Regions from separate parts of the Priestia sp. 10L35 genome, predicted to be linked through region 2. Evidence: riboswitches for the same ligand, from Rfam matches in the RefSeq annotation. Region 2 holds a riboswitch; each other region holds the start of a gene.

Region 1 (6,134 bases), on a different contig from region 2:
TCTTAATTTCACATCTAAAGACAAGCGATAAAGTACAAAAACAAGTCGAGGATATGTGGAAGCAAATTAAACGCTCATATGACGAGGATACAAGAAAACAAGGTTATGAAGTGTTAAATATTCGTTCCAGTGATGTAACCAACCAGCTAACGAATCAGTTTAAATTAGAAGAATATTTCCGCAAACAAATTACGTCTGATGAACTAACTGCTTACTATAAACGTATTGAAAACGATCTAACGCGCGTATCTTTTACGCAGCTGGCTTTTTCCACTTTACATGATGCCGACGCCGCTGCGGCTGAACTGCAAAAGGGAACATCTCTTCAGGACGTTCAAAAAAAATATGCTGAATTCCAGACAGTCAGCAAAATAGAGAATGCTGATAATCTAAAGCTTTCAAGTCTATCTCCTTCTTTTATAGATGTTTTAAAAAAACAGCACATCGGAGAGAGTAGTGAGCCCATTAAAATGGGTAAAGTCTATTATATTCTTATTTTAAAACAAAAAGATAAAAAAACGGAATCAGAAGTCAAAGAAGAAATGATGAAAGAACTTGTTTTGAATCATATCAACCGGTATATCCAGGATCAACTGCCAAGGTTTCACGTGACTTTTAACCTTAGGTAGTTTCCTTTTATATAGATTGATTGTTTTCAAAAAACAAGCAGGTAAAAGAGCTTTCTATTAATAGAGAGCTCTTTTACATTTTTAAGTAGACAGAAATGTCGGCACCTGATAAAATGAAGTTGTAAAACTTTCATTATTCGGAAAATTTATACCCTCCAGCTTTGGAGGGTTATTTTTTATGCTGTTGGACGAATAAAAGAGGCTGGGACAAAAGTAGTTTAATGGAAAGAAGATCCGAACGATGATTCGTTCGGATTTTTTCGTTACGTTTCAATCACTTTTCATCTTTTAAATGACTCAATAATGCAGGAGCCATCTTCACATGAGAAAGGGCGATGTGTGAAATCGTTTTGGCATAAGGTGTAATTTCGTTAATAAATTGTTCGAGTATGTGCAGGTGAGGAAGCTGAAGCTTTGTAATAAAGCAGGCTTGCCCGGCGATGCGTTCACAGAATAAAGCGTAGGGATACTGAGAAATAAATCGTTTAAAACGCTCGTGCTCTCCGTTTTTCATCGTTACTTCAATAAAACACGACACGGGCAAATGCAGCTTTTCATAATCAATATCAATCGTATACCCTTTTATAACGCCAAAGCTCTCTAGCTGCCTTACTCGCTCTGCCACCGAAGGAGGAGACAAATTAATTTGTTTTCCTAGCTCTCGTAAGGAAAGGCGGCTGTTTTGCTGCAGCGCCTGCAAAATCGATAAATCAATTTCATCAATTTTCAATTGAAAACCTTCTTTCTCATTAACGTTTCATTTGATTAGTAATAGTAGATAAAATGTTTTATATGTAATCTGAAATTTCCATTTTTCTTACTATAATAATTAAAAAGGAGTGAGTGAAAAATGGCAAGAGTTTTATTAGCAAACGAAGAGGGAACAAATTTTGAAAAAGCATTGAATTTAATTCCGCATGTAAAAAGATTGTACGATGAGCTTTACGAAACGCTTTGGAACAGCGGTATAGTAGAAAAAGAGACTAAGGAAAAAATGAGGCTTTACCTAGCAGGTGTTAACGGCTGTGAGACATGTATGAGCATGTCATATGTAGGCGATGAGACGCTTAATCAAAAAGTGTTAAGAGAAAAAGAGCTGGAAGAAAAAGATCGACTGCTGTTTCGATTTATTGATGTATACCGGGTGCGTCCAAGGGAGTTGACGGATGCTGATATGGATCAATTAAAGAAATTTTACAGTGATACGCAGCTGTTAGAGCTTTTAGCTGTTATTAATTTATTTGATCAATTTCACAAAATGATTGTCAGTTTAGATTTATATGATTTTTGCAGCTTGCAGGGCAAGTGAGGTCTTCCCTAAAAATATCTTGACAGACAAAATCCACAGGAGTAAGATAGCTTTCGTGAAGTGAAATGTATCATGAATCGAATCGATTATTCTAAAAAATAGATCATAGACATTTGAATAAAAATCGCTTAATCCATTACGGAGCGGAGGACCCATTATTTACGCACATATTGTGCTCCGGGGTGAATCCTTAAAAAGGTAGGGTTACTCTTAAAACCCGAACCCGACAGCTAACTTCGCAAGCGTTTTGAGGGGGAAGAGTGTGAAAAAACACAGGAGCCTTCCTGTGTTTTTTTGCGCTTTTTTTAAGAAAAAGATGTAATTTTTTAGAAAAAGTATAAGCTAAGAGAACACACAGCAGTTGAAGAAAGGAATAAATACATTATGAAAAAACAGTTTGCTGTATTGGGATTAGGTCGTTTTGGAGGCAGTTTGGTTGAAGAGTTTGCTAATCTGGATGTGGATGTGCTCGCTATTGACCGCAATCAGGAGGTAGTAAATAAATTTAGCAACTCAGCTACATATGTTGTGCAGGCGAATGCAATTGATGAAGCTAGCTTAAAGGGGCTAGGTATTCGCAATGTTGATCATGCTCTTATTTCGTTTGGGGATGATATCGAAGCGAGCGTGCTCGCAACGATGCTTTTAAAAGATATGGGCGTTAAGCAAGTATGGGTAAAAGCAGTGAATATGTATCATCAAAAGGTGCTGGAGAAAATAGGAGCGGACAAAGTCATTCATCCTGAGCGCGATATTGCTAAGCGTATTGCTCATCACGTGGTGTCAGAAAAGATCATTGATTACATTGAACTGTCAAAGGATTATAGTATTGTCGAAATTGTCGCCTCTAAGAAACTTCATAATAAAACGCTGTTTGATTTGAACATTCGTGCCAAGTACGGCTGCAACATTATCGGCTTTCAGCGAAAAGACGGGGAAATGGTGATTTCGCCTACCGCGCATGAAATAATTGAACAAGGAGATATGCTGATTGTTATCGGACATAATCGCGATTTGAACCGTTTTGAAGAAGAAGGAGTTTAACTTATGAAAAAACAAATCATTAAACTCACCCCTCCGCAGCTGCTTGTCTCCATTTTTGGCGGAGGAATTATTATAGGTGCTCTTCTATTGATGATGCCTGTTTCTACTACTGAGCCCATCCGGTGGGTAGACGCCCTTTTTACGTCTACTTCCGCGATGACAGTAACCGGCTTAGCCGTCGTAGATACAGGTACACGTTTTACCGTCATTGGTCAAACGATTATTATGCTGTTAATTCAAATAGGCGGTCTTGGCATTATGTCATTTGCCGTGTTGATTTTTATGATGCTAGGTAAAAAAATTGGATTTAAAGAGCGTATGCTCGTTCAGCAGGCATTAAATCAAACGAGCATCGGCGGAGTTGTCCTGCTAGTTAAAAGACTGTTTATCTTTTCATTTTTAATTGAGTTTGTTGCACTTATCTTTCTAGCGATACGCTGGGTTCCGGAGTTCGGATGGTCTAAGGGGCTGTTCTTTAGCTTGTTTCATTCGATTTCGGCTTTTAATAACGCAGGGTTCGGACTATTATCTGACAGCCTGGTTCAGTATGTAGGAGATCCCATTATTAACATAACGATTTCTTTTTTGTTCATTATCGGTGGATTAGGGTTTACCGTCCTTGCAGATATGTGGGTAAAAAAATCCTATAAAAAGCTAACGCTGCATTCGAAAATTATGATCATCAGCACGTTTGCGATTAACGTGGTTGCCATGCTTTTTATTTTTTTCTTGGAGTACAGCAATCCACATACGCTCGGAAGTTTGTCATTAGGAGACAAAGTGTGGGCATCTTATTTTCAAGCTGTAACGACACGTACAGCAGGTTTTAATAGTATCGATATAGGAAGTTTGCATGATTCCACTATATTTTTAATGGTTATGTTAATGTTTATTGGTGCAGGAAGTGCTTCAACAGGAGGCGGTATCAAACTCACGACGTTTGTGGTGATTATTTTTTCTGTATGGGCATTTTTACGAAGCCGGGAAGATATTGTGCTATTAAAGAGACGACTTCTTCCTCTTCACGTGTTTAAGGCACTAGCCATCACGATGATTTCAATTATGTTTGTATTTGGGGCCATTTTCCTGTTAAATATTTCGGAAAACCTGCCGTTTGTAAAAATTATGTTTGAAGTTGTTTCTGCATTTGGAACAGTAGGTTTATCGATGGGAGCAACTCCTGAACTTTCGTACTTTGGACGCGTGATTATTATCTTTATCATGTTTTTAGGAAAAGTGGGGCCATTAACGCTTGCGTTTTCATTATCTAAGCAAAAGCGTGAAGCCGTTCGTTATCCAAATGAAGATATAATGCTGGGGTAGAAAAATCGCCTTCGATGAGGCGATTTTTTATATTATTTATACGTTCAAGACATATAAGAGGTTACGCACAAAACAGTTGCGATGAATAAAAAGAAGGCAAAGACAAGAACAATGGGCAATTTAGAATGTCGGCGCATTAAAGGCCCCCCTTTTTTATAGTAAAAAAATCTCTTACTATATATAACGAAAGAAACAAAAATATGATTCACTTTTTTGACGAAATTTGAAGGTTTTTCTCGTTAAAAAAATCCGCACCCCTGTCCTAAACATTTTGCCAAGCTGTTGCATACACTAAAAGCAGATAACAGGAAGTGAGGGATGGTACGTGGGAAAACAAAATTTTGCGTTAATCGTTGTGTTATTTGTTTTACTTGTTATTGTAGGTGCGTCTGGCTTTCGCTTTTAAACGTTAACTTTATTTGCGCATAGCCCCCGTCAAAAAGGGCATACTAGGCGGAAGTAAAAAACAAAAATTTCTTCAATATTGCCGAACAATGAGTTCCTCTACTCATTCATCTAATCGGTATGTAGCCATGCGAAAGCATGGTTTTTTTTGAAATAAGAGGATGAATGATGTTCATCCCCTCTAAAAATTAGTAGTAGCAAGAACATCCTACGATTACTAATAGAATAAATAAAACAACGATAAATGAAAAACCAAAACCGCCTTTTGCGCCCATATGTGTAACCTCCTTTAATAAAATTCTCTATATCCTATGTACTAATTGGGTTAAGTGATTGAGAAATTTGCCTATTTTTTAACGGTAACGATCTTTTGAGAAAAATGAAGAACACTTACTTTTTTCATTTGTGCAGAAATCCTTTATGATAAAGAGGAAAAGGAGGGCAAAGTGGTGGGAATACATGTAGAATACGTCATGAATCAGCTAGAAGAGGGTAAGTGGAAAGAGATCAAACGTGAAATTCAACAAGAAATGAAGAAAAAACCTCAAGCATCTGATTTGTACTGTTACTTAGCGGTTTGTTTAGCAAAGCAAATCGAAGAATCAATTATTTTTGAAAAAATGGTATTAAATTTAGAAATGGACAGAGCTCTTCATCAGGCACTAACATTAAATCCATCTTCAAGCTTGGCGCACTTCGTTCGAGGAATAAAATACCGGGAAACTCCGCTTATGTTTGGAGGGAATTACGAAAAATCGCTGTCTTACTTGCAGCGGGCACAAGATCTTGGTTTTGAAGGGGTTATGCTGCCGCTCGAACTCGCAAAAACCTATATTCAATTAAAAGAAATGGAAAAAGCGAAAGAACAAATCGCTTATGCCCGGGAAATCAATCCTACTCACGCGGATATTAAAAAAGTCGAAAACATGCTGCAAACAGGACGGTGAATCAAAAGTCCTGTTTTATTTTTGGTTTTTAGGAAACATATGCTGATTTTCATAAAGAATTGCTTTTTATATAACAATAAGAATATTTATAGAAATTTTAAGAAGTGCATGTAAGTCCAACGACTTCTTAACTGCTAGATTTTCTACATTATTAGAGCGTTCAGTCTACATAATTCCAAAAATAGTAAGAAACTATCAGCCTATGGATAAATTGTTAGAAAATATAGATAATTGTAAATGAATAGAGAAAAGTTAAACATGCGACTAACTAAAAAAAGCAAAGGTCTGATTTACTTTGCTTTTTATTTATACACATATGTAAAAAATATCATAATAAACCAATTTATTCTTTGTGAAATCCATCGTTTCAGACGATGTGAAATAATGTATTTGAAGGAGGAGACCCAGGTGAAGGTTATGAAGATGTTGGTTATTGCATTATTTAGTTTAAGTTTAGTTGTCACACCAGCTGCTGCT
Region 2 (6,134 bases):
ATGTTCCAAAACGGCGTTGCGTCACCCAGTCCTTCAAAACCAGATCCATTGTTTGCTGCTGACGACGTAAATTCATACAGTGCCTGGCTTAACCCGTGAAAGCCTGGGTTTGATATACCTTCTATTCCTAAATGAGTAGTGAGCGCCACGGCTGTTCCCCCTAAAATTAACAGCGGCTGTAGAATAAGCGTCACGGCGATGAGCTTCATTTCTTTTCCTTCAATTTTTTTACCTACGTATTCTGGTGTTCTTCCAACCATTAAACCTGATAAAAATACGGCGATGATGACGTACATCATGACATTCATAAATCCTGCTCCGACACCGCCGAATACGGTATTTAACATCATATTTCCAAGCGTCAATAACCCGGTAAGAGGCGTAAGGGTATCGTGCATCGCGTTAACCGCGCCTGTTTCACTCGCTGTCGTCACGATGGCGTACAGAGTTGACATGCCGACTCCAAAACGAACTTCTTTGCCTTCCATATAACCGCTCGCCTCATTTAAATGAAAAGCATCAAGTCTTGGGTTGCCGCCCCACTCTGTTACAAACGCTGTACTTAAAATAACAATAAAGAGCATACTCATCGCTACAAACAAGATGCGACCTTGCTTACGCTGTCCGATCATTTTTCCGTACGTAAAAGGAAGTGCGGTTGGCAATAAAAGCATAAGGACAATTTGTAATACATTGCTCCACGCATTGGGATTTTCAAATGGATGAGCTGAATTGACACCAAAAAATCCTCCTCCGTTGTTGCCTAGCTCTTTGATTGAAAGAAAAGAAGCAACTGGTCCCCTTGCTATTTGCTGTGATGCCCCTTCTATTGTATGGGCAGTCACAGTCCCGCTTAGCGTTTGAGGGACACCTAAAAAAGCAAATAAAATGCCTGTTATAAAAGCGATAGGAAGTAAAACACGCGTAATTGATTTTACAAAATCAACAAAAAAGTTTCCCATTTCCTTCCCTGCCAACCCTCGAATAAAAGCGATTGCTGCTGCAAGTGCTGTTGCTGGTGCAGCAAACATCATAAATACAACGGCTGCCATCTGCGAGAAATAGGACAAGCCTGATTCACCGCTGTAATGCTGCAAGTTCGTATTTGTCATAAAACTAATAGCCGTGTTAAAAGCAAGAGCCGGATCCATTCCTTTAATATGGTTTGGATTAAGCGGCAGTACCCCTTGAAACCGGAAGATAAGATACACCACAAAAATCATAAACGTATTCGCCAAAACGAGAGCAAGTGCATATTGCTTCCACGTCTGATTATGCCCTTTAATTCCTGCCGCTTTAAACATCACCGATTCTATCTTCCCTATTAAGCTAGTGTTTTTATCGTTTGAAAACACATTCGCTATATAAATACCTACGGGCTTTGCAATAAGCGCTACAAAAACAAGCAGCAGCGCAACTGATAGTAGAAAAATCCCCACGTTTTATTCCTCCGCTTATTAAAATTGTTCTGGGTTTAACAGTACATATACTAAATAAATTAAAACGAGAACTGAAATACCTAACAAAATGAACGACATGTTCACTTCTCCTCTCTTTCGTCTACTACATGAGACGACCAGCAAATAATTCCGTACATAGCAGCTGTTAATATGGCAAGCATTCCAAGCATGATCATATCCAAGTTGCTCCCTCCTAACTGTTTCCTAACAAAAAAGATAGTTTCTAAGCTTATTGACTGTTACTGTGCGTAAAGTATCACGCCCAAGTGAGCTAGCTGCGAAAGGTTATCTTTGATTGTTTATTCCTCACGTATTGTTAATCTCGTTTTAAAAGCCCTACTATATCCTCTTTACGGTGCAGACATAGCCTGCTCTCCTATTTTCTCCATAAAAAAAACCGCAGAAGAGAGTTCCCTTCCGCGGTTTAATGCACGACAAATAAGCCGTGATTGACACGAATTTTTTACTCCCAAAACGCTTACGGAGTTAGCTGTCGGATTCGGGTTATGGAAGTAACCCTACTCAGTTAAGAGATTCACCCCTAGTACATACGTACAAAATATTGGGTCCCCCGCTCATAATTGATTAAGCGTATATTTGTTATTTAATTTTTAGACTTAATTATGGTTTTTACTGCTGCGTTTAAAACTTTGATTAGCTAACGTAGATAAATAGCGGTTTGCTAGATCAAAAGATTGCTGATCGCACATTGCCCGATATTCAATCATTTGAATCATTTGCTTAGATAAATGCATTTTGACGCTCCTTTCACCTGTATTTGGAAAGGAGCGTACTATCCGCTGTTATAGAAAACGACCACGATTACACCATCCTCTCTCTTAACGCTTACGAAGTTAGCTGACGGGTTCGGGTCAAGAAAGTAACCCTACTCAATTAAGAGATTCACCCCTGATAAGTGGGTCCTCCGCTCTTTCCTTCTCTTTCAGAAAAGACTCAGCGTTTCACTGTGGAACGTTTCATGAGAGTAATCTTACTCCTGTTAAAATTTACTGTCAACAACATTTTTTGAAATTTTAAAAGCTTTATTTTTCTATGTGTATTCATTATTTTAAAATAATAGATTCAAAGAAAAAAAGCGTTCTTATCTCCTCGATAAGAACGCTTTTTTTAGCTCATTTTCTCAATTTCATTTACAAGAATTGAAATGGCATCCGTTTTTGTTGCTTCACGCATTGTACGCTTCATCGTACTTGCCTGCTGCTGAAGCTCATTTACTTCACGCAAAAACACTTCTTTTGTTAACTGTTCTTCTTCCACAACCATACAGTAGCCTTTTTTCTTAAAGGACTGTGCATTTAAAATTTGATCTCCCCGGCTTTGTGCTTTTGACAAAGGAATAATCATCATCGGTTTATGAAGGGCTAAAAACTCAAAGATAGCATTTGATCCGCCGCGTGTAATCACATAATCAGTGGCCGCTAGAACATCTGGAAGCTGTTCATTTACATATTCTAACTGACGGTAGCCCGACTCTTTTTCAAGGCTTGTATCAATATTACCTTTTCCGCACAGGTGTACAATTTGAAATTTCTTTTGCAGTTCAGGCAAAGATTCTCGAACAATTTCATTAATGCGGCGTGCTCCTAAACTTCCGCCCATAATCGTTAAAATTGGGCGCTTATCATAAAAGCGAAGCCAGCTTTCCCCGTTCGCTGCGCTTCCGCTAAATAGCTCTTTTCGAATAGGTGAACCAACAACCTGCACTTTTTCTTTTGGAAAGTAGTTTGCCGCTTCATCAAAAGAAGTAAAAATTTTAGTGGCAAATTTCTGCGCAATTTTATTTGCCAGTCCCGGTGTTAAATCACTTTCATGAATGAACACGGGAATGTTTAAAGATTTAGCAGCCATTACAACAGGAACTGTGACAAAACCGCCTTTTGAAAAAACAAGAGAAGGCTTTAACTTTTTTAGCACGCGACGTGCATCGCCAACCCCTTTTGCTACTCGAAATACATCTTTTACATTTTCCATATCTACGTAGCGACGCAGCTTCCCGCTTGAAATCGCATGATATGGAACGTTTAATTTTGTAATTAATTCTTTCTCAATACCATTGTGAGAACCGACATAATGGATATCCCATTTTTCACTGTCTAATTCTTTCATAATGGCAATGTTTGGTGTTACGTGTCCAGCTGTTCCGCCTCCGGTAAAAACGATAACTTGCTTACTCATTTTTTCTTCCTCTCTTTACTTCACTTAATCGATCTGTTTTGACATCAATTTTTATCTGATCTTTTTAGCATGCAATCTGACATGTAAAACGATGGTTTTATTATAGCATTTTTCTTTTTACATATGTATGATAAGGCGTATAAAAGCATGCTATACTTTTCATAGGGAGTGATGATAATGAACAAATCTGCACCTATAGTAAAAGGTGATACGGTGGATTCCGAAACGCGCTGTACACACTATCATACGGATAAAGATATTATTGCAATAAAATTTTATTGCTGTAATACATATTATCCATGCTATCAATGTCATAACGGATATGCTGATCATGATATTAAAAAGTGGCCAAAAGCTATGTTTAATGAAAAAGCTATTCTTTGCGGAGTATGTAAACATGAGCTATCAATTCATGAATATTTAACCTGTAACTCGACTTGCCCTCACTGTCGTTCTTCTTTTAATCCTGGATGCAGCCTGCATGGACACATTTATTTTGAACAAAAAAGCTGAACAAAACATTGTTCAGCTTTTAAAATAACTGCTCATCTATATTTATAATGGAAGGAAGCAGACCTGGGAACAATTCCTCAAGTTCTTCTAAACGCAAGGAATAATAGTGCTGCGTACCTTCTATACGTAGTTTGATAATTCCAGCTTCGCGAAGTACTTTAATATGATGTGATAGCGTTGATTTTGATACATTTAATTTTTGATAATACGAACAGGTCTGCTCCTTTCTTGTCGCTAAACACTGTACAATTCGCAGCCGGTTAGGATCACTCAACGCGTGTAAAATAGGCGTTAATTTAATTTCAGATTTCGGTGGTTGATAAGGTTTTCTCATGCTTAAAATATAACACAGCTTCTTTTGTGTATCAATGTTCGATAACTTTCGAACTAAATTCCTTGCACTGTTATTTAATCGATGTTATAGTTTCATTGTTCGACGATATTCGAACTTATCTTCATTTTAATCATAAATTGAATGAAAGATTAAAAACAAAACAAATAATATAAAGCACCATCATTATTAAAGGAGGAATCACCCATGATTCATTTACAAGCTTCAATGAAAGTTAACCCAGCAAAAAGAGAAGAATTTTTAGAAAACGTACAAGAACTAATTAAGCATTCTTTACAAGAAGAAGGAAACAGCAACTATCAACTATTTGAAGATGCTTTTACACCTAACACATTTATGATGATTGAAGAGTGGAAAAGCGAAGAAGCAATTCAAGCACACAATAAATCAGCTCACTTCCAAAGTTTTGTAGCATTTGCTCAAACTGGCGTACTTGTAGCACCTTTAGATGTAAAAACATTACAAGGTTAATCATAACTTCTTTGAAAGGATGACGCATCATGAATGAAGCAATTCGTACAATTCAAGATCATCGTTCTATCCGTCAGTATACAGACGAAGCAGTAAGTGACGAGCATTTAGATACGATTATTCAATCTGCTCAGTCAGCCGCTTCTTCTATTAATGGACAGCAAGTGACTATTATTAGCGTCCAAGATAAAGAAAAGAAGAAAAAACTTTCAGAGCTTGCCGGCAACCAAGCGTGGATTGACCAAGCTCCTCTATTTTTAATCTTTTGTGCAGATTTTAATCGTGCTAAGATTGCAGCTGAACTTAACGATGCCCCTCTTGGCGTAACCGATGGGCTTGAGTCAATTTTAGTCGGGGCAACTGATGCTGGAATTTCTTTAGAAGCCGCAACAGTTGCAGCAGAATCACTCGGTTTAGGTACAGTTCCAATCGGAGGAATTCGCAGAAAGCCGCTAGAAGTCATTGAACTGCTAGATTTACCGGAATACGTATTCCCAGTAAGCGGTCTTGTGGTTGGACATCCGGCAGATCATTCTGCGAAAAAACCTCGATTGCCACAAGCTGCTGTGCACCATCGTGAAAGCTATAATCACGACTTAAAGTCATTGATTCAAGACTATGATGCTGAAATGGCAGAGTATATGAAAAAGAGAACAAACGGTGCTGATGACCGCAACTGGTCACAAACTGTATCAGCTATTTATAAAACCATTTATTACCCAGAAGTGCGAGCGATGCTTGAAAAACAAGGATTTAAATTCGAATAACCAAAAGCTGCGATGAACATCGCAGCTTTTTTATCTACTTTAACAGCGTGCTGAATAGACTAAAAGTAATACTCGATAAATGAGGTGTTGATATGGAGTTTATTTTAATTTGTAATTTTCTTTTAAGCGCAACCGCAGCGTTTTTATTGGTGCCGGCTTTTACAAAAAAGCACACTCTTCACGTGACTTTACTTTCTCTCCTTTTCCTCCTTTCAATTGTTCCGACTTTTCTTCTTTCTAATCCACATATCGGCGTTTTACCTTGGGCTATTCGAGACGGTCTTCTATTGTTCGCTGCTTTCCTTTTCTTTTGTTTAACCTTCACTTCAAACAAATGGAAAACGCTTTTGTTTTTTCTTCTATTTTTACTGTCGA
Region 3 (6,134 bases), on a different contig from region 2:
TGCCAAGTACTGCAATATTTAAAATAAAGCCTGAAGACTTCGTGGGATGAAGAATGTGGTGATATCCTTCTTTAATCGTTTCAAACGCCATAATCCCTACTACAAGAACCGCTCCTAATAGAACGAGATTAACCAATCGGCCGAAACCATTTGGAAATCTTTTGGTCGGGGCTTTTTTACTTAATGCCGAACCTATAAAGACAAAAAACTGATTAGCTGCATCTCCTAAGCTGTGCATCGTTTCAGCAAACATTGCTACATTCCCTGTTAAAGCGAAAGCAATTCCTTTAATGATAGAGATAATGGTATTAACTACAGCGGCCATGATGGCCGATTTATTTCCCTTTCGCAACAATTTAATTAATTCACTCATACAATCCCTCCGTTTGCGCCTTTGATGAGATTCGATTACGGTTAGTGTATGTGAATTTAAAAATTAAAAACCTCCAACATACAAGTTGGAGGTTTTTAGTCATGTTTCATTATTTTTTAAAACGGTACGGTACAGTTGTAACAATTACATTTTTACGGTAAAGCAAATGTGCTTTTAACAGCAGACTGGACTGATTGTGAAGGATATTTTGCCAGCTTTTTTTCGTAATGAATTGCGGAATAACGACCGTAATAGCCATATTATTTTCCCGGGCTTTTTCCTCAGCCATATCGATGAATCGAAACAGCGGCCGCACTAAGCTGCGGTATTGAGAATGAAACGTAACAATACGAATATCAGGCTGCCACTTCTCCCACTTCTCTTCCATTCTCTTTTCGCTTTCTCGATCAAAGGCTACATGTACTGCAATAACGGTATCGCCAATCGTTCTTGCATAATTTAATGAATTTTCTACTACCTTTGTCATTCCTGCTACAGGAACAATAACCACACTTCCTTCAAGCTTTCCAATCTTTTCTCCTTGCTTAATGCGAAGCTGCTCTCCTACCGCTTCATAATGCGTATGAATGCGATGAAAAATATAGACAATAACCGGTAAGAAAATGAGCACGGACCATACTTGTGAAAACTTCGTTGTAAACAAAATAATTAGCACAGTTAAGGTAATGAGGGCACCAATTAAGTTAATGGTTAGCTTCCCTTGCCAGCCGGCCGGCTTTTCTCTAAGCCATTTGACAATCATGCCTGTTTGAGAAAGCGTAAATGGAATAAACACCCCGACTGCATAAAGAGGAATTAATTGTTCAGTCGCTCCTTTAAAAGCTACAATTAAGACAATAGAAGCAATTCCAAGGGTCACAATTCCATTTGAATAGCCTAGTCGATCGCCACGAATTTGAAACATTCTTGGCATGTATTTATCAGACGATAAGTTGACAGCCAGCAAAGGGAAAGCTGAAAAGCCCGTATTCGCCGCTAGCACTAGAATTAGAGCTGTTGTGCCTTGAATAAAATAATAAAATCCATTTCGTCCAAACACACTCGATGCAATTTGTGATACAACCGTTTCATCTGCTTTTGGAGAAATGCCAAGCCAATAAGCTAAAAACGTGATGCCAGAAAATAAAACGGCTAAAATACCGCCCATCAGCATTAATGTATGAACAGCATTTTTTGCACCTGGCTCTTTAAAGTTAGGCACTGCATTTGAAATAGCTTCTACACCTGTTAATGCTGAACAGCCTGACGAAAAAGCTTTTAATAATAAAAACAAACTAATACCTGGCACCACTGTACCGAGAGAGGGATGAAGCTCAGGTGAAACTTGACCTGTCGCTATTTTAAACAAGCCTACCGCTATTAACAAAATAAGAGCAATAACAAATAAATAAACCGGATAAGCTAATACAGAAGCGGATTCTGTTACACCACGTAAATTTAAGACGGTAATAAAAATCACCAGCAAACACGCAATTACTACATTGTAATGATGCAGCGTTGGAAAAGCCGAAGTTAAGGCATCCGTTCCTGCTGAAACGCTCACAGCAACTGTTAAAATGTAATCCACCAACAGTGATCCTCCAGCTATAAGCCCAGGATTTTCTCCTAAATTGGTTTTCGAAACAATATAAGCTCCTCCGCCTTGCGGATACGCATAAATAATTTGACGATACGAAAGAATTAAAGCCGTCAGCAGAACCAATACCCCAAGCGCAATTGGAATCGAATACCAATAGGCAAGAACGCCGACTGTTGCAAGTACAATCAAAATTTGTTCTGTTCCATAAGCCACTGAAGATAAGGCATCTGATGATAAAATAGCCAGTGCTTTAAGCTTACTAAGCTTTTGATCGCCTAACTCTTTTGTTTTAAGCGGCTTTCCAATCAATAATCGTTTGAGAACTGAATAGTTCACGTAATTTCCCTCCGATGATTGCTTAGCTACTATTTACTGTTCATTGCTAAGCTCAGTTACAAGTTCACGAATAAGTGATATTACTCCCAAAAAATACCTTTTTATGTTAAAAAAGCGCACAAAAAAAACACTAAGGGTTCTCAGCGTTTTTACACAGCTTAAACCTCCTCTCCAAAACGCTTATGGGGTTAGCTGTCGGATTCGGGCTATGAGAGTAGCCCTACCTTTAAAAAAGGATTCACCCCAAGTGACAATGCACAAATTTGGGTCCCCCACTTCTGACGAATTAAGCGATAACAGGTCAATATAATTTTCGGTTAAAGGGTATGATCGATAACATGTTTCTTTCATAACTATCCTTTGTTCTTAGATAATATACTCCCGTACAAATGGTTTGTAAAGCATTATTTTACGCAAACCATAAAATAGTGCTTAAGGCGCTTTTAACAGAAAAACAAAAGGTCTTCTGCCCGCTTACAGAAGACCTTTTTGCTTTAACTTTTTGCTTTTAAAACGGCTGCTAGCTTGTTTTTCGTTTGAGGACCATAAATGCCATCCACATCATAAGGAAGATACACAAGCTGAAAACGTCTGACTGCATCTTTCGTTTGAACTCCATATATTCCGTCTACTGAACCTACTTTAAAATTCACCGCGTTTAATGCTTTTTGAAGCTGTTTCACGGCTTCTCCAGAATCACCTTGTTTTAAAATTCCATTTGGAAGTGGATATTGTTCCGAAGGTGGAGTTGGTGACGGTGTTGGAGATGGGTTTGGTGAAGTCCCTGAAGGAATAACAATTGTTTTTCCAACCTGTAGTGTTAAAGGATCAGAAAGCCCTGTATTCGCTTCTTGAAGCGCTTGTACTGTTATGTTGTACTTCTGTGCAATACTGTAAAGCGTATCTCCTTGCTTGATCGTATACGTTTTTGTACCTGGTTCAGAAGGTGATGGATTCGGAGTTGGTGTTGGATTGGGGTTTGGAACTGCACGACGAGGTAAATTTAAATATACGGCAATTCCTTTTGCATACGATTCACCCATGCTTTTTAAAAAAGCTTCGTTTTGGAGAAGTGCTGCATCGGTGCGGTTATCAATAAAGGCTATTTCAGTTAGTACTGCGGGCATATTTGTTAAGCGAAGCACCGCATAATTGGCTGATTTTCGACCGCGATTCGGATGATTATACGACAGCAGCGTTGGCTGTACTTGGCCGTGGACAATTGATTGAAACGTTTTACTGGCATTGCTAGCGCTTCTATAAACATAATCTTCATATCCTGTTCCTCCCCCGGCATTTACGTGAATAGACATAAATACATCTGCTCCCCACGAATTAGCTTGAGAAGCGCGCTGAGATAACGATAAAAAAGTATCTGTGGTACGAGTGGTTTTAATCGTAAAGTCACTGTAGGTGCTATTTAAATAGCTTATTAAATATTGTTGAATTTTTAAAACTAAGTTTTTTTCATACAGTCCGTTCGCTCCAACTGCTCCTGCATCTGCCCCACCATGTCCTGCATCTAGATAGATTTTTTTCATATTACTTGTCCCTCCTTATTGTTAACATATGTATAGGGGCAAAAAGTGCTACGTATACTAGCCTACTAAGTAGAAAATTACTAAAAAAAGAACCGCTACTCAAAGGCAGCGGTTTATTCTGCGTTGTAGACAGAATATTAAATAGGGATAGCTCTCAAGGAGTGACAGCTATATGCAGAGTGTTGATTCGTTGATTAAATGATAATAATTATCATTTTCATTTGAAGTATACACTAAAAGGAAAGTTTTGTCTATTCTATTATGAGAACAGGCCTATTTAAAAAGCAGAACGCCTATAACAATGAGAATAATCCAAATTGGAATGCTTATTAATATGCCTATTACTAAACCTTTAAAAAAATTTCCTTCTTGCATTTTCATTCCATTCCTCTCCAACAGTATTTTCTAATGATACTACGACTGGCTGAAAATTCTTTGAAGTTATACTGAAGTGCAGAGTGAACACATAAACAATCTCTCTATCTGTTATACACTACTTTTACATATAGATTCAATGAGACAAAAAGCTTATCCTTTTTAATTCTTATAACCAAATTCTTTCCTGTATCTAACAAAACCATAAAAAAGCCTCCTGTAAATTGTACGACAGGCAGCTATACTTGTTTTATGAACAGCTTAGTTCGATATTTAATATGCGCAATGTTATTCATTTTGAAAAACAAAAAAAGTCCGAGAGAACGTATAAACGATCTCTCGGACTTTTAGGAATTAATATTGGCTCATGTATTGGTCACGTTCCCAAGGATGAACTTGTGTACGGAACATATCCCATTCGATTTCTTTCGCTTCAACGAAGTGCTCTGCTAAGTGTTCACCTAATGCAGAAACCATAACTTCGTTTGATTGGAAGCTATCTAAAGCTTGAGCTAATGTTGCAGGTAAATCTACGATACCTTCTTCAATACGCTCTTCTTTTGTCATTACATAGATATTACGATCGATAGGTTTTGGAGCTTCAAGGTTGTTCTTGATTCCATCTAAACCAGCTTTTAATAGAACAGCCATTGCTAAATATGGGTTAGCAGCTGGGTCTACGCTACGTACCTCAACACGAGTTCCTACGCCGCGAGAAGCTGGGATACGGATTAATGGGCTACGGTTGCGAGCAGACCATGCAACGTAACAAGGAGCCTCATATCCAGGCACTAGACGCTTATAAGAGTTTACAGTAGGATTTGTTACTGCTGTAAAGCTGTGTGCGTGCTTGATGATACCTGCGATAAATTGACGAGCAGTATCACTTAGCTCTAGATTACCGTTTTCATCATAAAATGCGTTTTGACCATCTTTAAATAATGAAACGTTACAGTGCATACCTGAACCATTCACACCAAATAATGGTTTTGGCATAAATGTAGCATGTAAGCCATGTTTACGTGCAATTGTTTTTACAACAAGTTTGAACGTTTGGATATCATCACAAGCTTTTAATGCAGCAGCATATTTGAAGTCAATCTCGTGTTGTCCAGGAGCTACCTCATGGTGAGATGCTTCAATTTCAAAGCCCATTTCTTCAAGCTCTAATACGATGTCACGACGGCAGTTTTCACCAAGGTCAGTTGGCGCTAAGTCGAAGTAGCCACCTTTATCATTTAATTCTAATGTAGGTTCGCCTTTTTCGTCTAATTTGAATAAGAAGAACTCTGGCTCAGGTCCAAGGTTAAAATCAGTAAATCCTAACTCTTCCATCTCTTTTAACACACGTTTTAAGTTATTACGTGGATCGCCATCAAACGGAGTTCTATCTGCATTGTAGATGTCACAAATAAAACGTGCTACTTTACCTTTTTCAGATGTCCAAGGGAAAATAACAAATGTATCAATATCCGGGAATAGGTACATATCTGATTCTTCAATACGTACAAACCCTTCAATAGAAGAACCGTCAAACATCATTTTGTTGTCTAACGCTTTTTCTAATTGACTTACTGGAATTTCAACGTTTTTAATTGTTCCTAAAATGTCAGTGAACTGAAGACGAATATACTTTACATTCTCTTCTTGAACTTTGCGGAAAATATCTTCTTTTGTGTACTTTGCCATCGTGTGATCCTCCCCTAAATCTCTATATAATATTTATAATCTATACCCCTCATATACGAACGGCATAAATATTGATAACTTTATTAATGAAAGAACCTGGACATATCTCCTTGATTTAAAGTTGCTCGATTAAAACGGCCTGCTTGCATAAGTTCTGCACGAAGCATTTTTCGCAATTCATCGTCCGTTAATTCTGGCTTTGCTGTTGCTGCCACAACTT
Region 4 (6,134 bases), on a different contig from region 2:
CAATGGGCTCTGTAATAAAAGCAGCAATATGTTCAGGGCCGGTTCGTTTGATAACTGTTTCCAATTCGCGTGCACAAGCAAGATTACAAGATGGATAGGTTTGATGAAATGGACACCGATAGCAATAAGGAGGCGAAACCGAAGGATAATCTTCAAGCAAAGACGAGAAGCGTTTTCGTCTTCCAACGTGCCCTGACATAGACAGAGCTCCTATTGTAATACCGTGATAGCTCATCCAGCGTGACAAAACCTTTGTTTTGGTTGGCTTTCCTTGCTCTTGAAAATGCTGAATTGCCGTTTTCATAGCCGTTTCAGTCGCTTCTGTCCCGCTGTTAACAAAAAAGCTCCACTGGAAATGATTGCTGCTTAATTCACATAGTTTCTTAGCTAAGGCTTCTGTTGGATCACTTGTAAACTGCGACCGATATACAAACGCAACTTTCTGTGCCTGATCGGTCATCGCATCAATAATTTCTTTTACGCCGTGTCCAATACTTGCTGTAACTGCCCCCGACGAAGCATCTATGTACCTTTTTCCATCTTGGTCGTACAAATAAATTCCTTTTCCATATGAAATAACTGGGTAGTCGTCGTCGAGCAGCGGCTTTATTACATGAGTTTTATTCATTTCCGCACTCTCCTTTCAAACATACACTCTTATTAAACTGTATGCTGAAACGAAGAGTTTCTTGCCAATAAAAAAAGCCCTAGCATATAACTAGAGCTTTTACGCTTATTAAGCTGATTGCGTTACAGATTTATCGATACGCTTTGCTTCTGACTCAGCCACAATAACGGCACACGCAGCGTCTCCCGTAATATTTACAGATGTACGAAGCATGTCAAGCAAGCGATCAATTCCAATAATCAATCCGATACCTGCTACAGGCAGACCAACCGAACTCAATACCATTGCTAGCATAATGAGACCAACTCCAGGCACACCTGCTGTACCAATACTAGCAAGCACCGCTGTCAATACAACCGTCACAAGAGCACCCAGCGACAGGTCAACGCCGTATACTTGTGCAATAAAAATAGTCGCTACACCTTGCATAATTGCCGTTCCATCCATGTTAATGGTAGCACCTAACGGCTGAACAAAACTGCTGATGGACTCCGGGACACGAAGATTTTTTTGAGCCACATTCATTGAAATCGGAAGCGTTGCGTTACTGCTTGATGTACTGAATCCAACTGTCATCGCAGGAGCAAAACCTTTAAAGAATTCAATTGGGTTACGTCTGGCCATAAGAGCGACTGATCCCCCATATGTTACGATCGAATGGATAAACAGTGCGAGCACGACTACAATCATGTACAGCCCCATCGCTTTAATTGCCTGCCAGCCTTGACTTCCGACTGCTGTTGCAAGAAGCCCAAATGTTCCGTAAGGAGCAAACTTCATCACTAGATTCACAAGGTACATCATCAATTCATTGCCTTGCTCAAGTAAATTGTAAAGCCCTTTTGTTTTACTTCCAAGCATCGTTATACCAAAACCGATAAAGATAGAGAAAACGATAAGTTGAAGCATATTCCCTTCAGCCATCGCTTGAATTGGATTGACTGGAATCATATTTAAGAATGTTTCTCCAACTGGCGGTGCTTTTTCGGCTTCAAAAGAAGCGTTTTTTGTATCAAAAGATCCAAATGTTCCTGGTTTAATAACAAATGCTAATAATAAACCAATTACAATAGCAACGGTTGTTGTCACTAGGAAGTACGAAACTGTTTTAGCCCCGATTCTTCCTAGTTTTTTAGGATCTCCTAAACCTGCTACACCTAACGTGATAGAGAAAAACACAATTGGTACAACAAGCATTTTAATTAAGCTTAAGAAAATTTGGCCAAGCGGTGTAAACAAGTACTTGTCCAGCGGAGCAAAAGCACTTGGAGCAAAAGCGTTAATTAACACTCCCACAATAGCACCAGCAATTAGCGCGATAATGATCTTTGTCGATAGCTTCATAGATTTACCTCCCGTAAATAAATTATATTAGAATGATTCTAACTACTATACTTATTTTACCATGCATTGAGAACGATAACACTCAAAATATACAATATATTAAAAATTTTCAGATTAATAGTTTAGGAATATTTTTAGCTATACAAAAAACCATGAGAATATCATGGTTTCATAGACCTGTTATTCCCTCACTGAATGCTTACGGAGTTAGCTGTCGGATTCGGGTACGTGAGTTACCCTACTTGATTCATTCAAGATTCACCCCAAGTACATTACGCACAAATATGGGTCCCCCGTTCTCTTATAAAACAAAAGAGATTAAGCAAATAATTTTCTTTAATATTTTTGCATGATAATAATTGTTACTTTAATTAAAATTCATTTTATATGTTTCTGTCAAGTTTTTATTCAAAGATAATGCATGATTTTATCATAAAAAGTTGATAATTGTTATATTTTAAAATTTTTACATCATATTTCAATAAACTATAAATACTTATTTAACAAGACTTACAATCTAATGGATAAAAAATTAATTCAAAAAATAGTTTGCAAAGTGAACTTTCTTCTCATTAACTTCCATTCATGAATTTGCATAATTATTCTAACATCCGTGTACTTTATTGCATTCATAAATATTTTACTCATCAAAAAATAACTCTTTTCAACTGTTGATTTTATCCTTGTATTGCTTGATATACCCTCCCTAAAATTTCACTGAATTTATTGATGCAAAGAAATGGACATTATCAATTCGCCTTATTGTATTTAATTCTGTTCACGATAGAAGGATGTATTCCGTCATACTTTTTAGAAAAGAGCGGGTAATTATCATATAAAACTATCGGAGTTGGAGCGGTACAAGTTCTTTACTTTTTACTTAGTCGCTCTCGTTATTTAACACATAAAAAAAAGGGGCCGTGACGGCCTCTTTTTTTATACAGTAACAGGTTCAGAACTTGCTTTGCGATTCTTTAATTTTTCAACAATGTCACGCGCTACCCACACACCGCACGCACTTGCCTGCGCGAGCCCTCGCGTAATACCAGCTCCGTCTCCTCCCACGTATAAACCAGAAATTTCAGTTTCAAACTTATCGTTTAACTTCGGACGGGCGGAGTAAAATTTCGCTTCCACACCGTAAAATAGCGTATGTTCAGATGCTAACCCAGGCGTTACATGATCCAGTGCTTCTGTCATTTCAATTAAGCTTTTCATCGTATTATAAGGAAGCACTAAGCCCAAGTCACCAGGTACAGCTTCTTTTAACGTTGGTTCTAAAAAGCCTTCTTTAATTCGAGTCGCTGTTGAACGACGGCCCTTTAAAATATCTCCATACTTTTGAACAACTAAGCCCCCGTTTGACAGCATATTAGCTAATCTTGATACTTCGTGCGCATATTCGTTCGGCTGATCAAATGGATCCGAAAATTTATGGGAAACAAGCAGCGCAAAGTTCGTATTTTGACTTCCAAGCTTCGGATCTTTGTATGCGTGTCCATTTGCTAACATAATACCTGAATGATTCTCTACTACCACATGTCCTGAAGGATTGCTGCAGAACGTTCTGACTCTTGTACCTACAGACGTATTGTAAATGAATTTCCCTTCGTACAAGTGCTTGTTGATTTCTTCCATAACAACGTTGGATGTTTCGACTCGAACGCCGATGTCCACTTGATTGTTAATCATTTTTAAACGACGTTTTTTTAGTAAGTCGCTCATCCACTTCGAGCCGTCTCGACCTGGTGAAACAACCACTTTATCAGCCGTAATTCTTTCACCATTCTTCAATTCGATACCGCGCACGATATGCTGACCGTCTTCTTTTTCTGTTATTAAATCGGCTACTTCCATTTTATACTGCATATCAATTTTTTCTTTTAAGTATTCATAAATGCTTTTTAAAATTTCTAAATTTTGCTCTGTTCCTAAATGACGCACCTGGGCACGCAATAGCTTTAATCCTGCTGCGTATCCGCGTTTTTCAATTTCACGAACTTTATCAGTTAACGGATCCGTAATCGTATCGGTTGCTCCGTGTTTTAAATTAATTTCATCCACATATTTAATTAAATCTACCACCTGTGATTCAGATAGATAATCCGTCATCCAACCTCCAAATTCACTGGTGATATTAAATTTCCCGTCTGAATATGCGCCGGCTCCACCAAAACCATTTGTAATAGAACAAGCGGGCAAACAGCCAGCAAACTCTTTTTTGCCAACCGCAGGCGGACATTTTTCAATTTTTTTCTGAAGAATCGGACAATTACGTCGATAGATATCGTGTCCTTTATCGATTAATAAAATAGTTGCTTCCGGTAATTTTAACGTTAACTCATAGCAAGTAAAAATCCCAGCGGGTCCTGCCCCTACCACAATAACATCATAATTTGAGTTCATTGTACATTCTCCCATCATCTTTTTTCTTTGGGTAAAAGATAAAAGTTATTGACCGAATTTTCTTTTTTTATTATCATTCGGTTATTTTCTAGCCATTTGATAATATATCAAAAAAAAATCCTTTAGTCAACAATATACACGAACATTAAAATAAAATATTTAAAAAACATTCGTTTTTATTCCGAACAAATAAAAACCAGTGAACGAATAGCAAGCGCTATGAAATGTTCACTGGTTCTTTAATGTACGGAAGAGCAATTTCTACTTTTGTTCCTACTCCTACTTTACTCGCAAATGAAATATGCCCTTGATGCTGTTCGATTATTCGGTAGCTAATCATTAACCCTAGCCCCGTTCCTGTTTGTTTAGTGGAATAAAATGGTTCACCTAGCCGAGCTAAAGATTGCTCATCAATTCCACAGCCTTCATCCTCGATAATGACCATGCCGTATTCATTTCTTTTCTCAACGGTGACTTTAACTGTACCTTTGCTCATTGACTCAAGCGCATTTTGAATTAAATTAATAAAAACTTGTTTAAGCGCATTTTCTTCACAAAAGATTGTAATCTCATCACTAATCTCATTAATAATACGACAGTTTTTATAATTGGCGTGTGTATCTAATAGTAATGTCACATGACGTATGATTTGATTGAGACTTTTGGGGTGGTATGAATTTTCAATTTTAGGCTTGGCCAGCGTTAAAAATTCTTGAATAATGGATTCGACGCGATTCAATTCTTCAAGCATAATATCATTGTATTCTTCGTTGTACTGTTTCGATGCTTTTAACAGCTGAATAAAACCTTTAATCGCCGTCATTGGATTACGAATTTCATGTGCTACTCCTGCCGCTAACTTGCTCACCATTGTAAGCTTTTCAGATTTGCTTGCCATTTCATCATATTTTTTTCGATCCGTTACGTCGCGAATAATATACTGAATGGCATCCTGTCCTTCAAACTTAATTTTGGTTGCCGAAGATTCAATAATGACAACTCCTTTTTTAGTCAATAGTTTCACATCAACACGCGGCCTCACGGACATTCCATTCATCAGCTGAACCATTCGTTCTTTTACGATTTCTAAATGTTCGGGGTGAATAAAATGAAGCCAAGGACGCCCGATATACTCTTCTTTTTTCTCGCCGCCAAGAAGTTTAACACCAGCAGGATTCAAATATTGAATTCGGCCTTCTCTTGTTACAATAAATGCATCTTGACTTTGCTGGACAAACTGCTTATATTGCTTCATTTTTCGAATGACTTCCTCTTGTTTTTCAATACTTGAGGAAAACTCTTTCCACTGAACAACTAAGAGCGGAATATCCCCTTCCGTGCGCTGAATATGGATGTGCATCGGAAACTGCTGATCTACTTTTTTCTTAAGTAAAACAACTTCTTCCTCTTGCTTTCTTAACGGTTCCACTTCATGCTTTTCAATAAAAAAGCGATTTGGCTCTTCAAATACATTACAGGAAAGAAGTCGTTCTTCCGTCGTTTTAAAAAGGTGGCAGCACGCTTCATTTAAAATTTGAATATCTCCATCCATATTCATTACGAGCATTGGTGTAAATGACATTGAAAATAGCTGTTGAAATACTTTTTCCTTTTCCATATATTCACCTTCGCTTATTGAGTTACTAGCTATAGTATAATATGGTAAATGTTGATTTGGCAAAATTTTTTTATTATTTAAACAATTTATATGTAAGTTTGTCCTTTTCTATCTGTTATAAAAAGCTCGCACATGCGA

The links. A riboswitch is a leader RNA that binds a small molecule or an ion and turns the genes downstream of it on or off. The one in region 2 is predicted to bind cyclic di-AMP.
Region 1: it holds a riboswitch for cyclic di-AMP, as region 2 does, so the genes downstream of both, AC1DEF_RS05020 (potassium channel family protein) here and kdpF (K(+)-transporting ATPase subunit F) in region 2, are expected to answer to the same signal.
Region 3: it holds a riboswitch for cyclic di-AMP, as region 2 does, so the genes downstream of both, AC1DEF_RS04045 (APC family permease) here and kdpF (K(+)-transporting ATPase subunit F) in region 2, are expected to answer to the same signal.
Region 4: it holds a riboswitch for cyclic di-AMP, as region 2 does, so the genes downstream of both, AC1DEF_RS04325 (dicarboxylate/amino acid:cation symporter) here and kdpF (K(+)-transporting ATPase subunit F) in region 2, are expected to answer to the same signal.

What each region holds. Positions count from the first base shown of each region.
Region 1 covers NZ_JBFTKA010000001.1:980,807-986,940, forward strand. Annotated here, with positions in the region: gene AC1DEF_RS05005 (peptidyl-prolyl cis-trans isomerase) at 1-629, shown strand, start outside; gene AC1DEF_RS05010 (Lrp/AsnC family transcriptional regulator) at 904-1,359, opposite strand; gene AC1DEF_RS05015 (carboxymuconolactone decarboxylase family protein) at 1,480-1,938, shown strand; cyclic di-AMP (ydaO/yuaA leader) riboswitch at 2,054-2,198, shown strand; gene AC1DEF_RS05020 (potassium channel family protein) at 2,323-2,982, shown strand; gene AC1DEF_RS05025 (TrkH family potassium uptake protein) at 2,986-4,305, shown strand; gene AC1DEF_RS05030 (YjcZ family sporulation protein) at 4,631-4,711, shown strand; gene AC1DEF_RS05035 (YjcZ family sporulation protein) at 4,899-4,985, opposite strand; gene AC1DEF_RS05040 (tetratricopeptide repeat protein) at 5,160-5,657, shown strand; gene ggt (gamma-glutamyltransferase) at 6,066-6,134, shown strand, end outside.
Region 2 covers NZ_JBFTKA010000003.1:360,762-366,895, forward strand. Annotated here, with positions in the region: gene kdpA (potassium-transporting ATPase subunit KdpA) at 1-1,433, opposite strand, end outside; gene kdpF (K(+)-transporting ATPase subunit F) at 1,458-1,538, opposite strand; cyclic di-AMP (ydaO/yuaA leader) riboswitch at 1,922-2,062, opposite strand; gene AC1DEF_RS12860 (hypothetical protein) at 2,078-2,215, opposite strand; cyclic di-AMP (ydaO/yuaA leader) riboswitch at 2,288-2,430, opposite strand; gene AC1DEF_RS12865 (undecaprenyldiphospho-muramoylpentapeptide beta-N-acetylglucosaminyltransferase) at 2,589-3,656, opposite strand; gene AC1DEF_RS12870 (CHY zinc finger protein) at 3,834-4,169, shown strand; gene AC1DEF_RS12875 (ArsR/SmtB family transcription factor) at 4,189-4,503, opposite strand; gene AC1DEF_RS12880 (putative quinol monooxygenase) at 4,708-4,992, shown strand; gene nfsA (oxygen-insensitive NADPH nitroreductase) at 5,022-5,759, shown strand; gene AC1DEF_RS12890 (hypothetical protein) at 5,852-6,134, shown strand, end outside.
Region 3 covers NZ_JBFTKA010000001.1:791,520-797,653, reverse strand. Annotated here, with positions in the region: gene AC1DEF_RS04050 (cation diffusion facilitator family transporter) at 1-373, opposite strand, end outside; gene AC1DEF_RS04045 (APC family permease) at 483-2,309, opposite strand; cyclic di-AMP (ydaO/yuaA leader) riboswitch at 2,472-2,612, opposite strand; gene AC1DEF_RS04040 (N-acetylmuramoyl-L-alanine amidase) at 2,804-3,850, opposite strand; gene glnA (type I glutamate--ammonia ligase) at 4,580-5,914, opposite strand; gene AC1DEF_RS04030 (MerR family transcriptional regulator) at 5,998-6,134, opposite strand, start outside.
Region 4 covers NZ_JBFTKA010000001.1:847,961-854,094, reverse strand. Annotated here, with positions in the region: gene AC1DEF_RS04330 (aspartate aminotransferase family protein) at 1-628, opposite strand, end outside; gene AC1DEF_RS04325 (dicarboxylate/amino acid:cation symporter) at 737-1,972, opposite strand; cyclic di-AMP (ydaO/yuaA leader) riboswitch at 2,153-2,307, opposite strand; gene AC1DEF_RS04320 (NAD(P)/FAD-dependent oxidoreductase) at 2,909-4,378, opposite strand; gene AC1DEF_RS04315 (ATP-binding protein) at 4,596-5,996, opposite strand.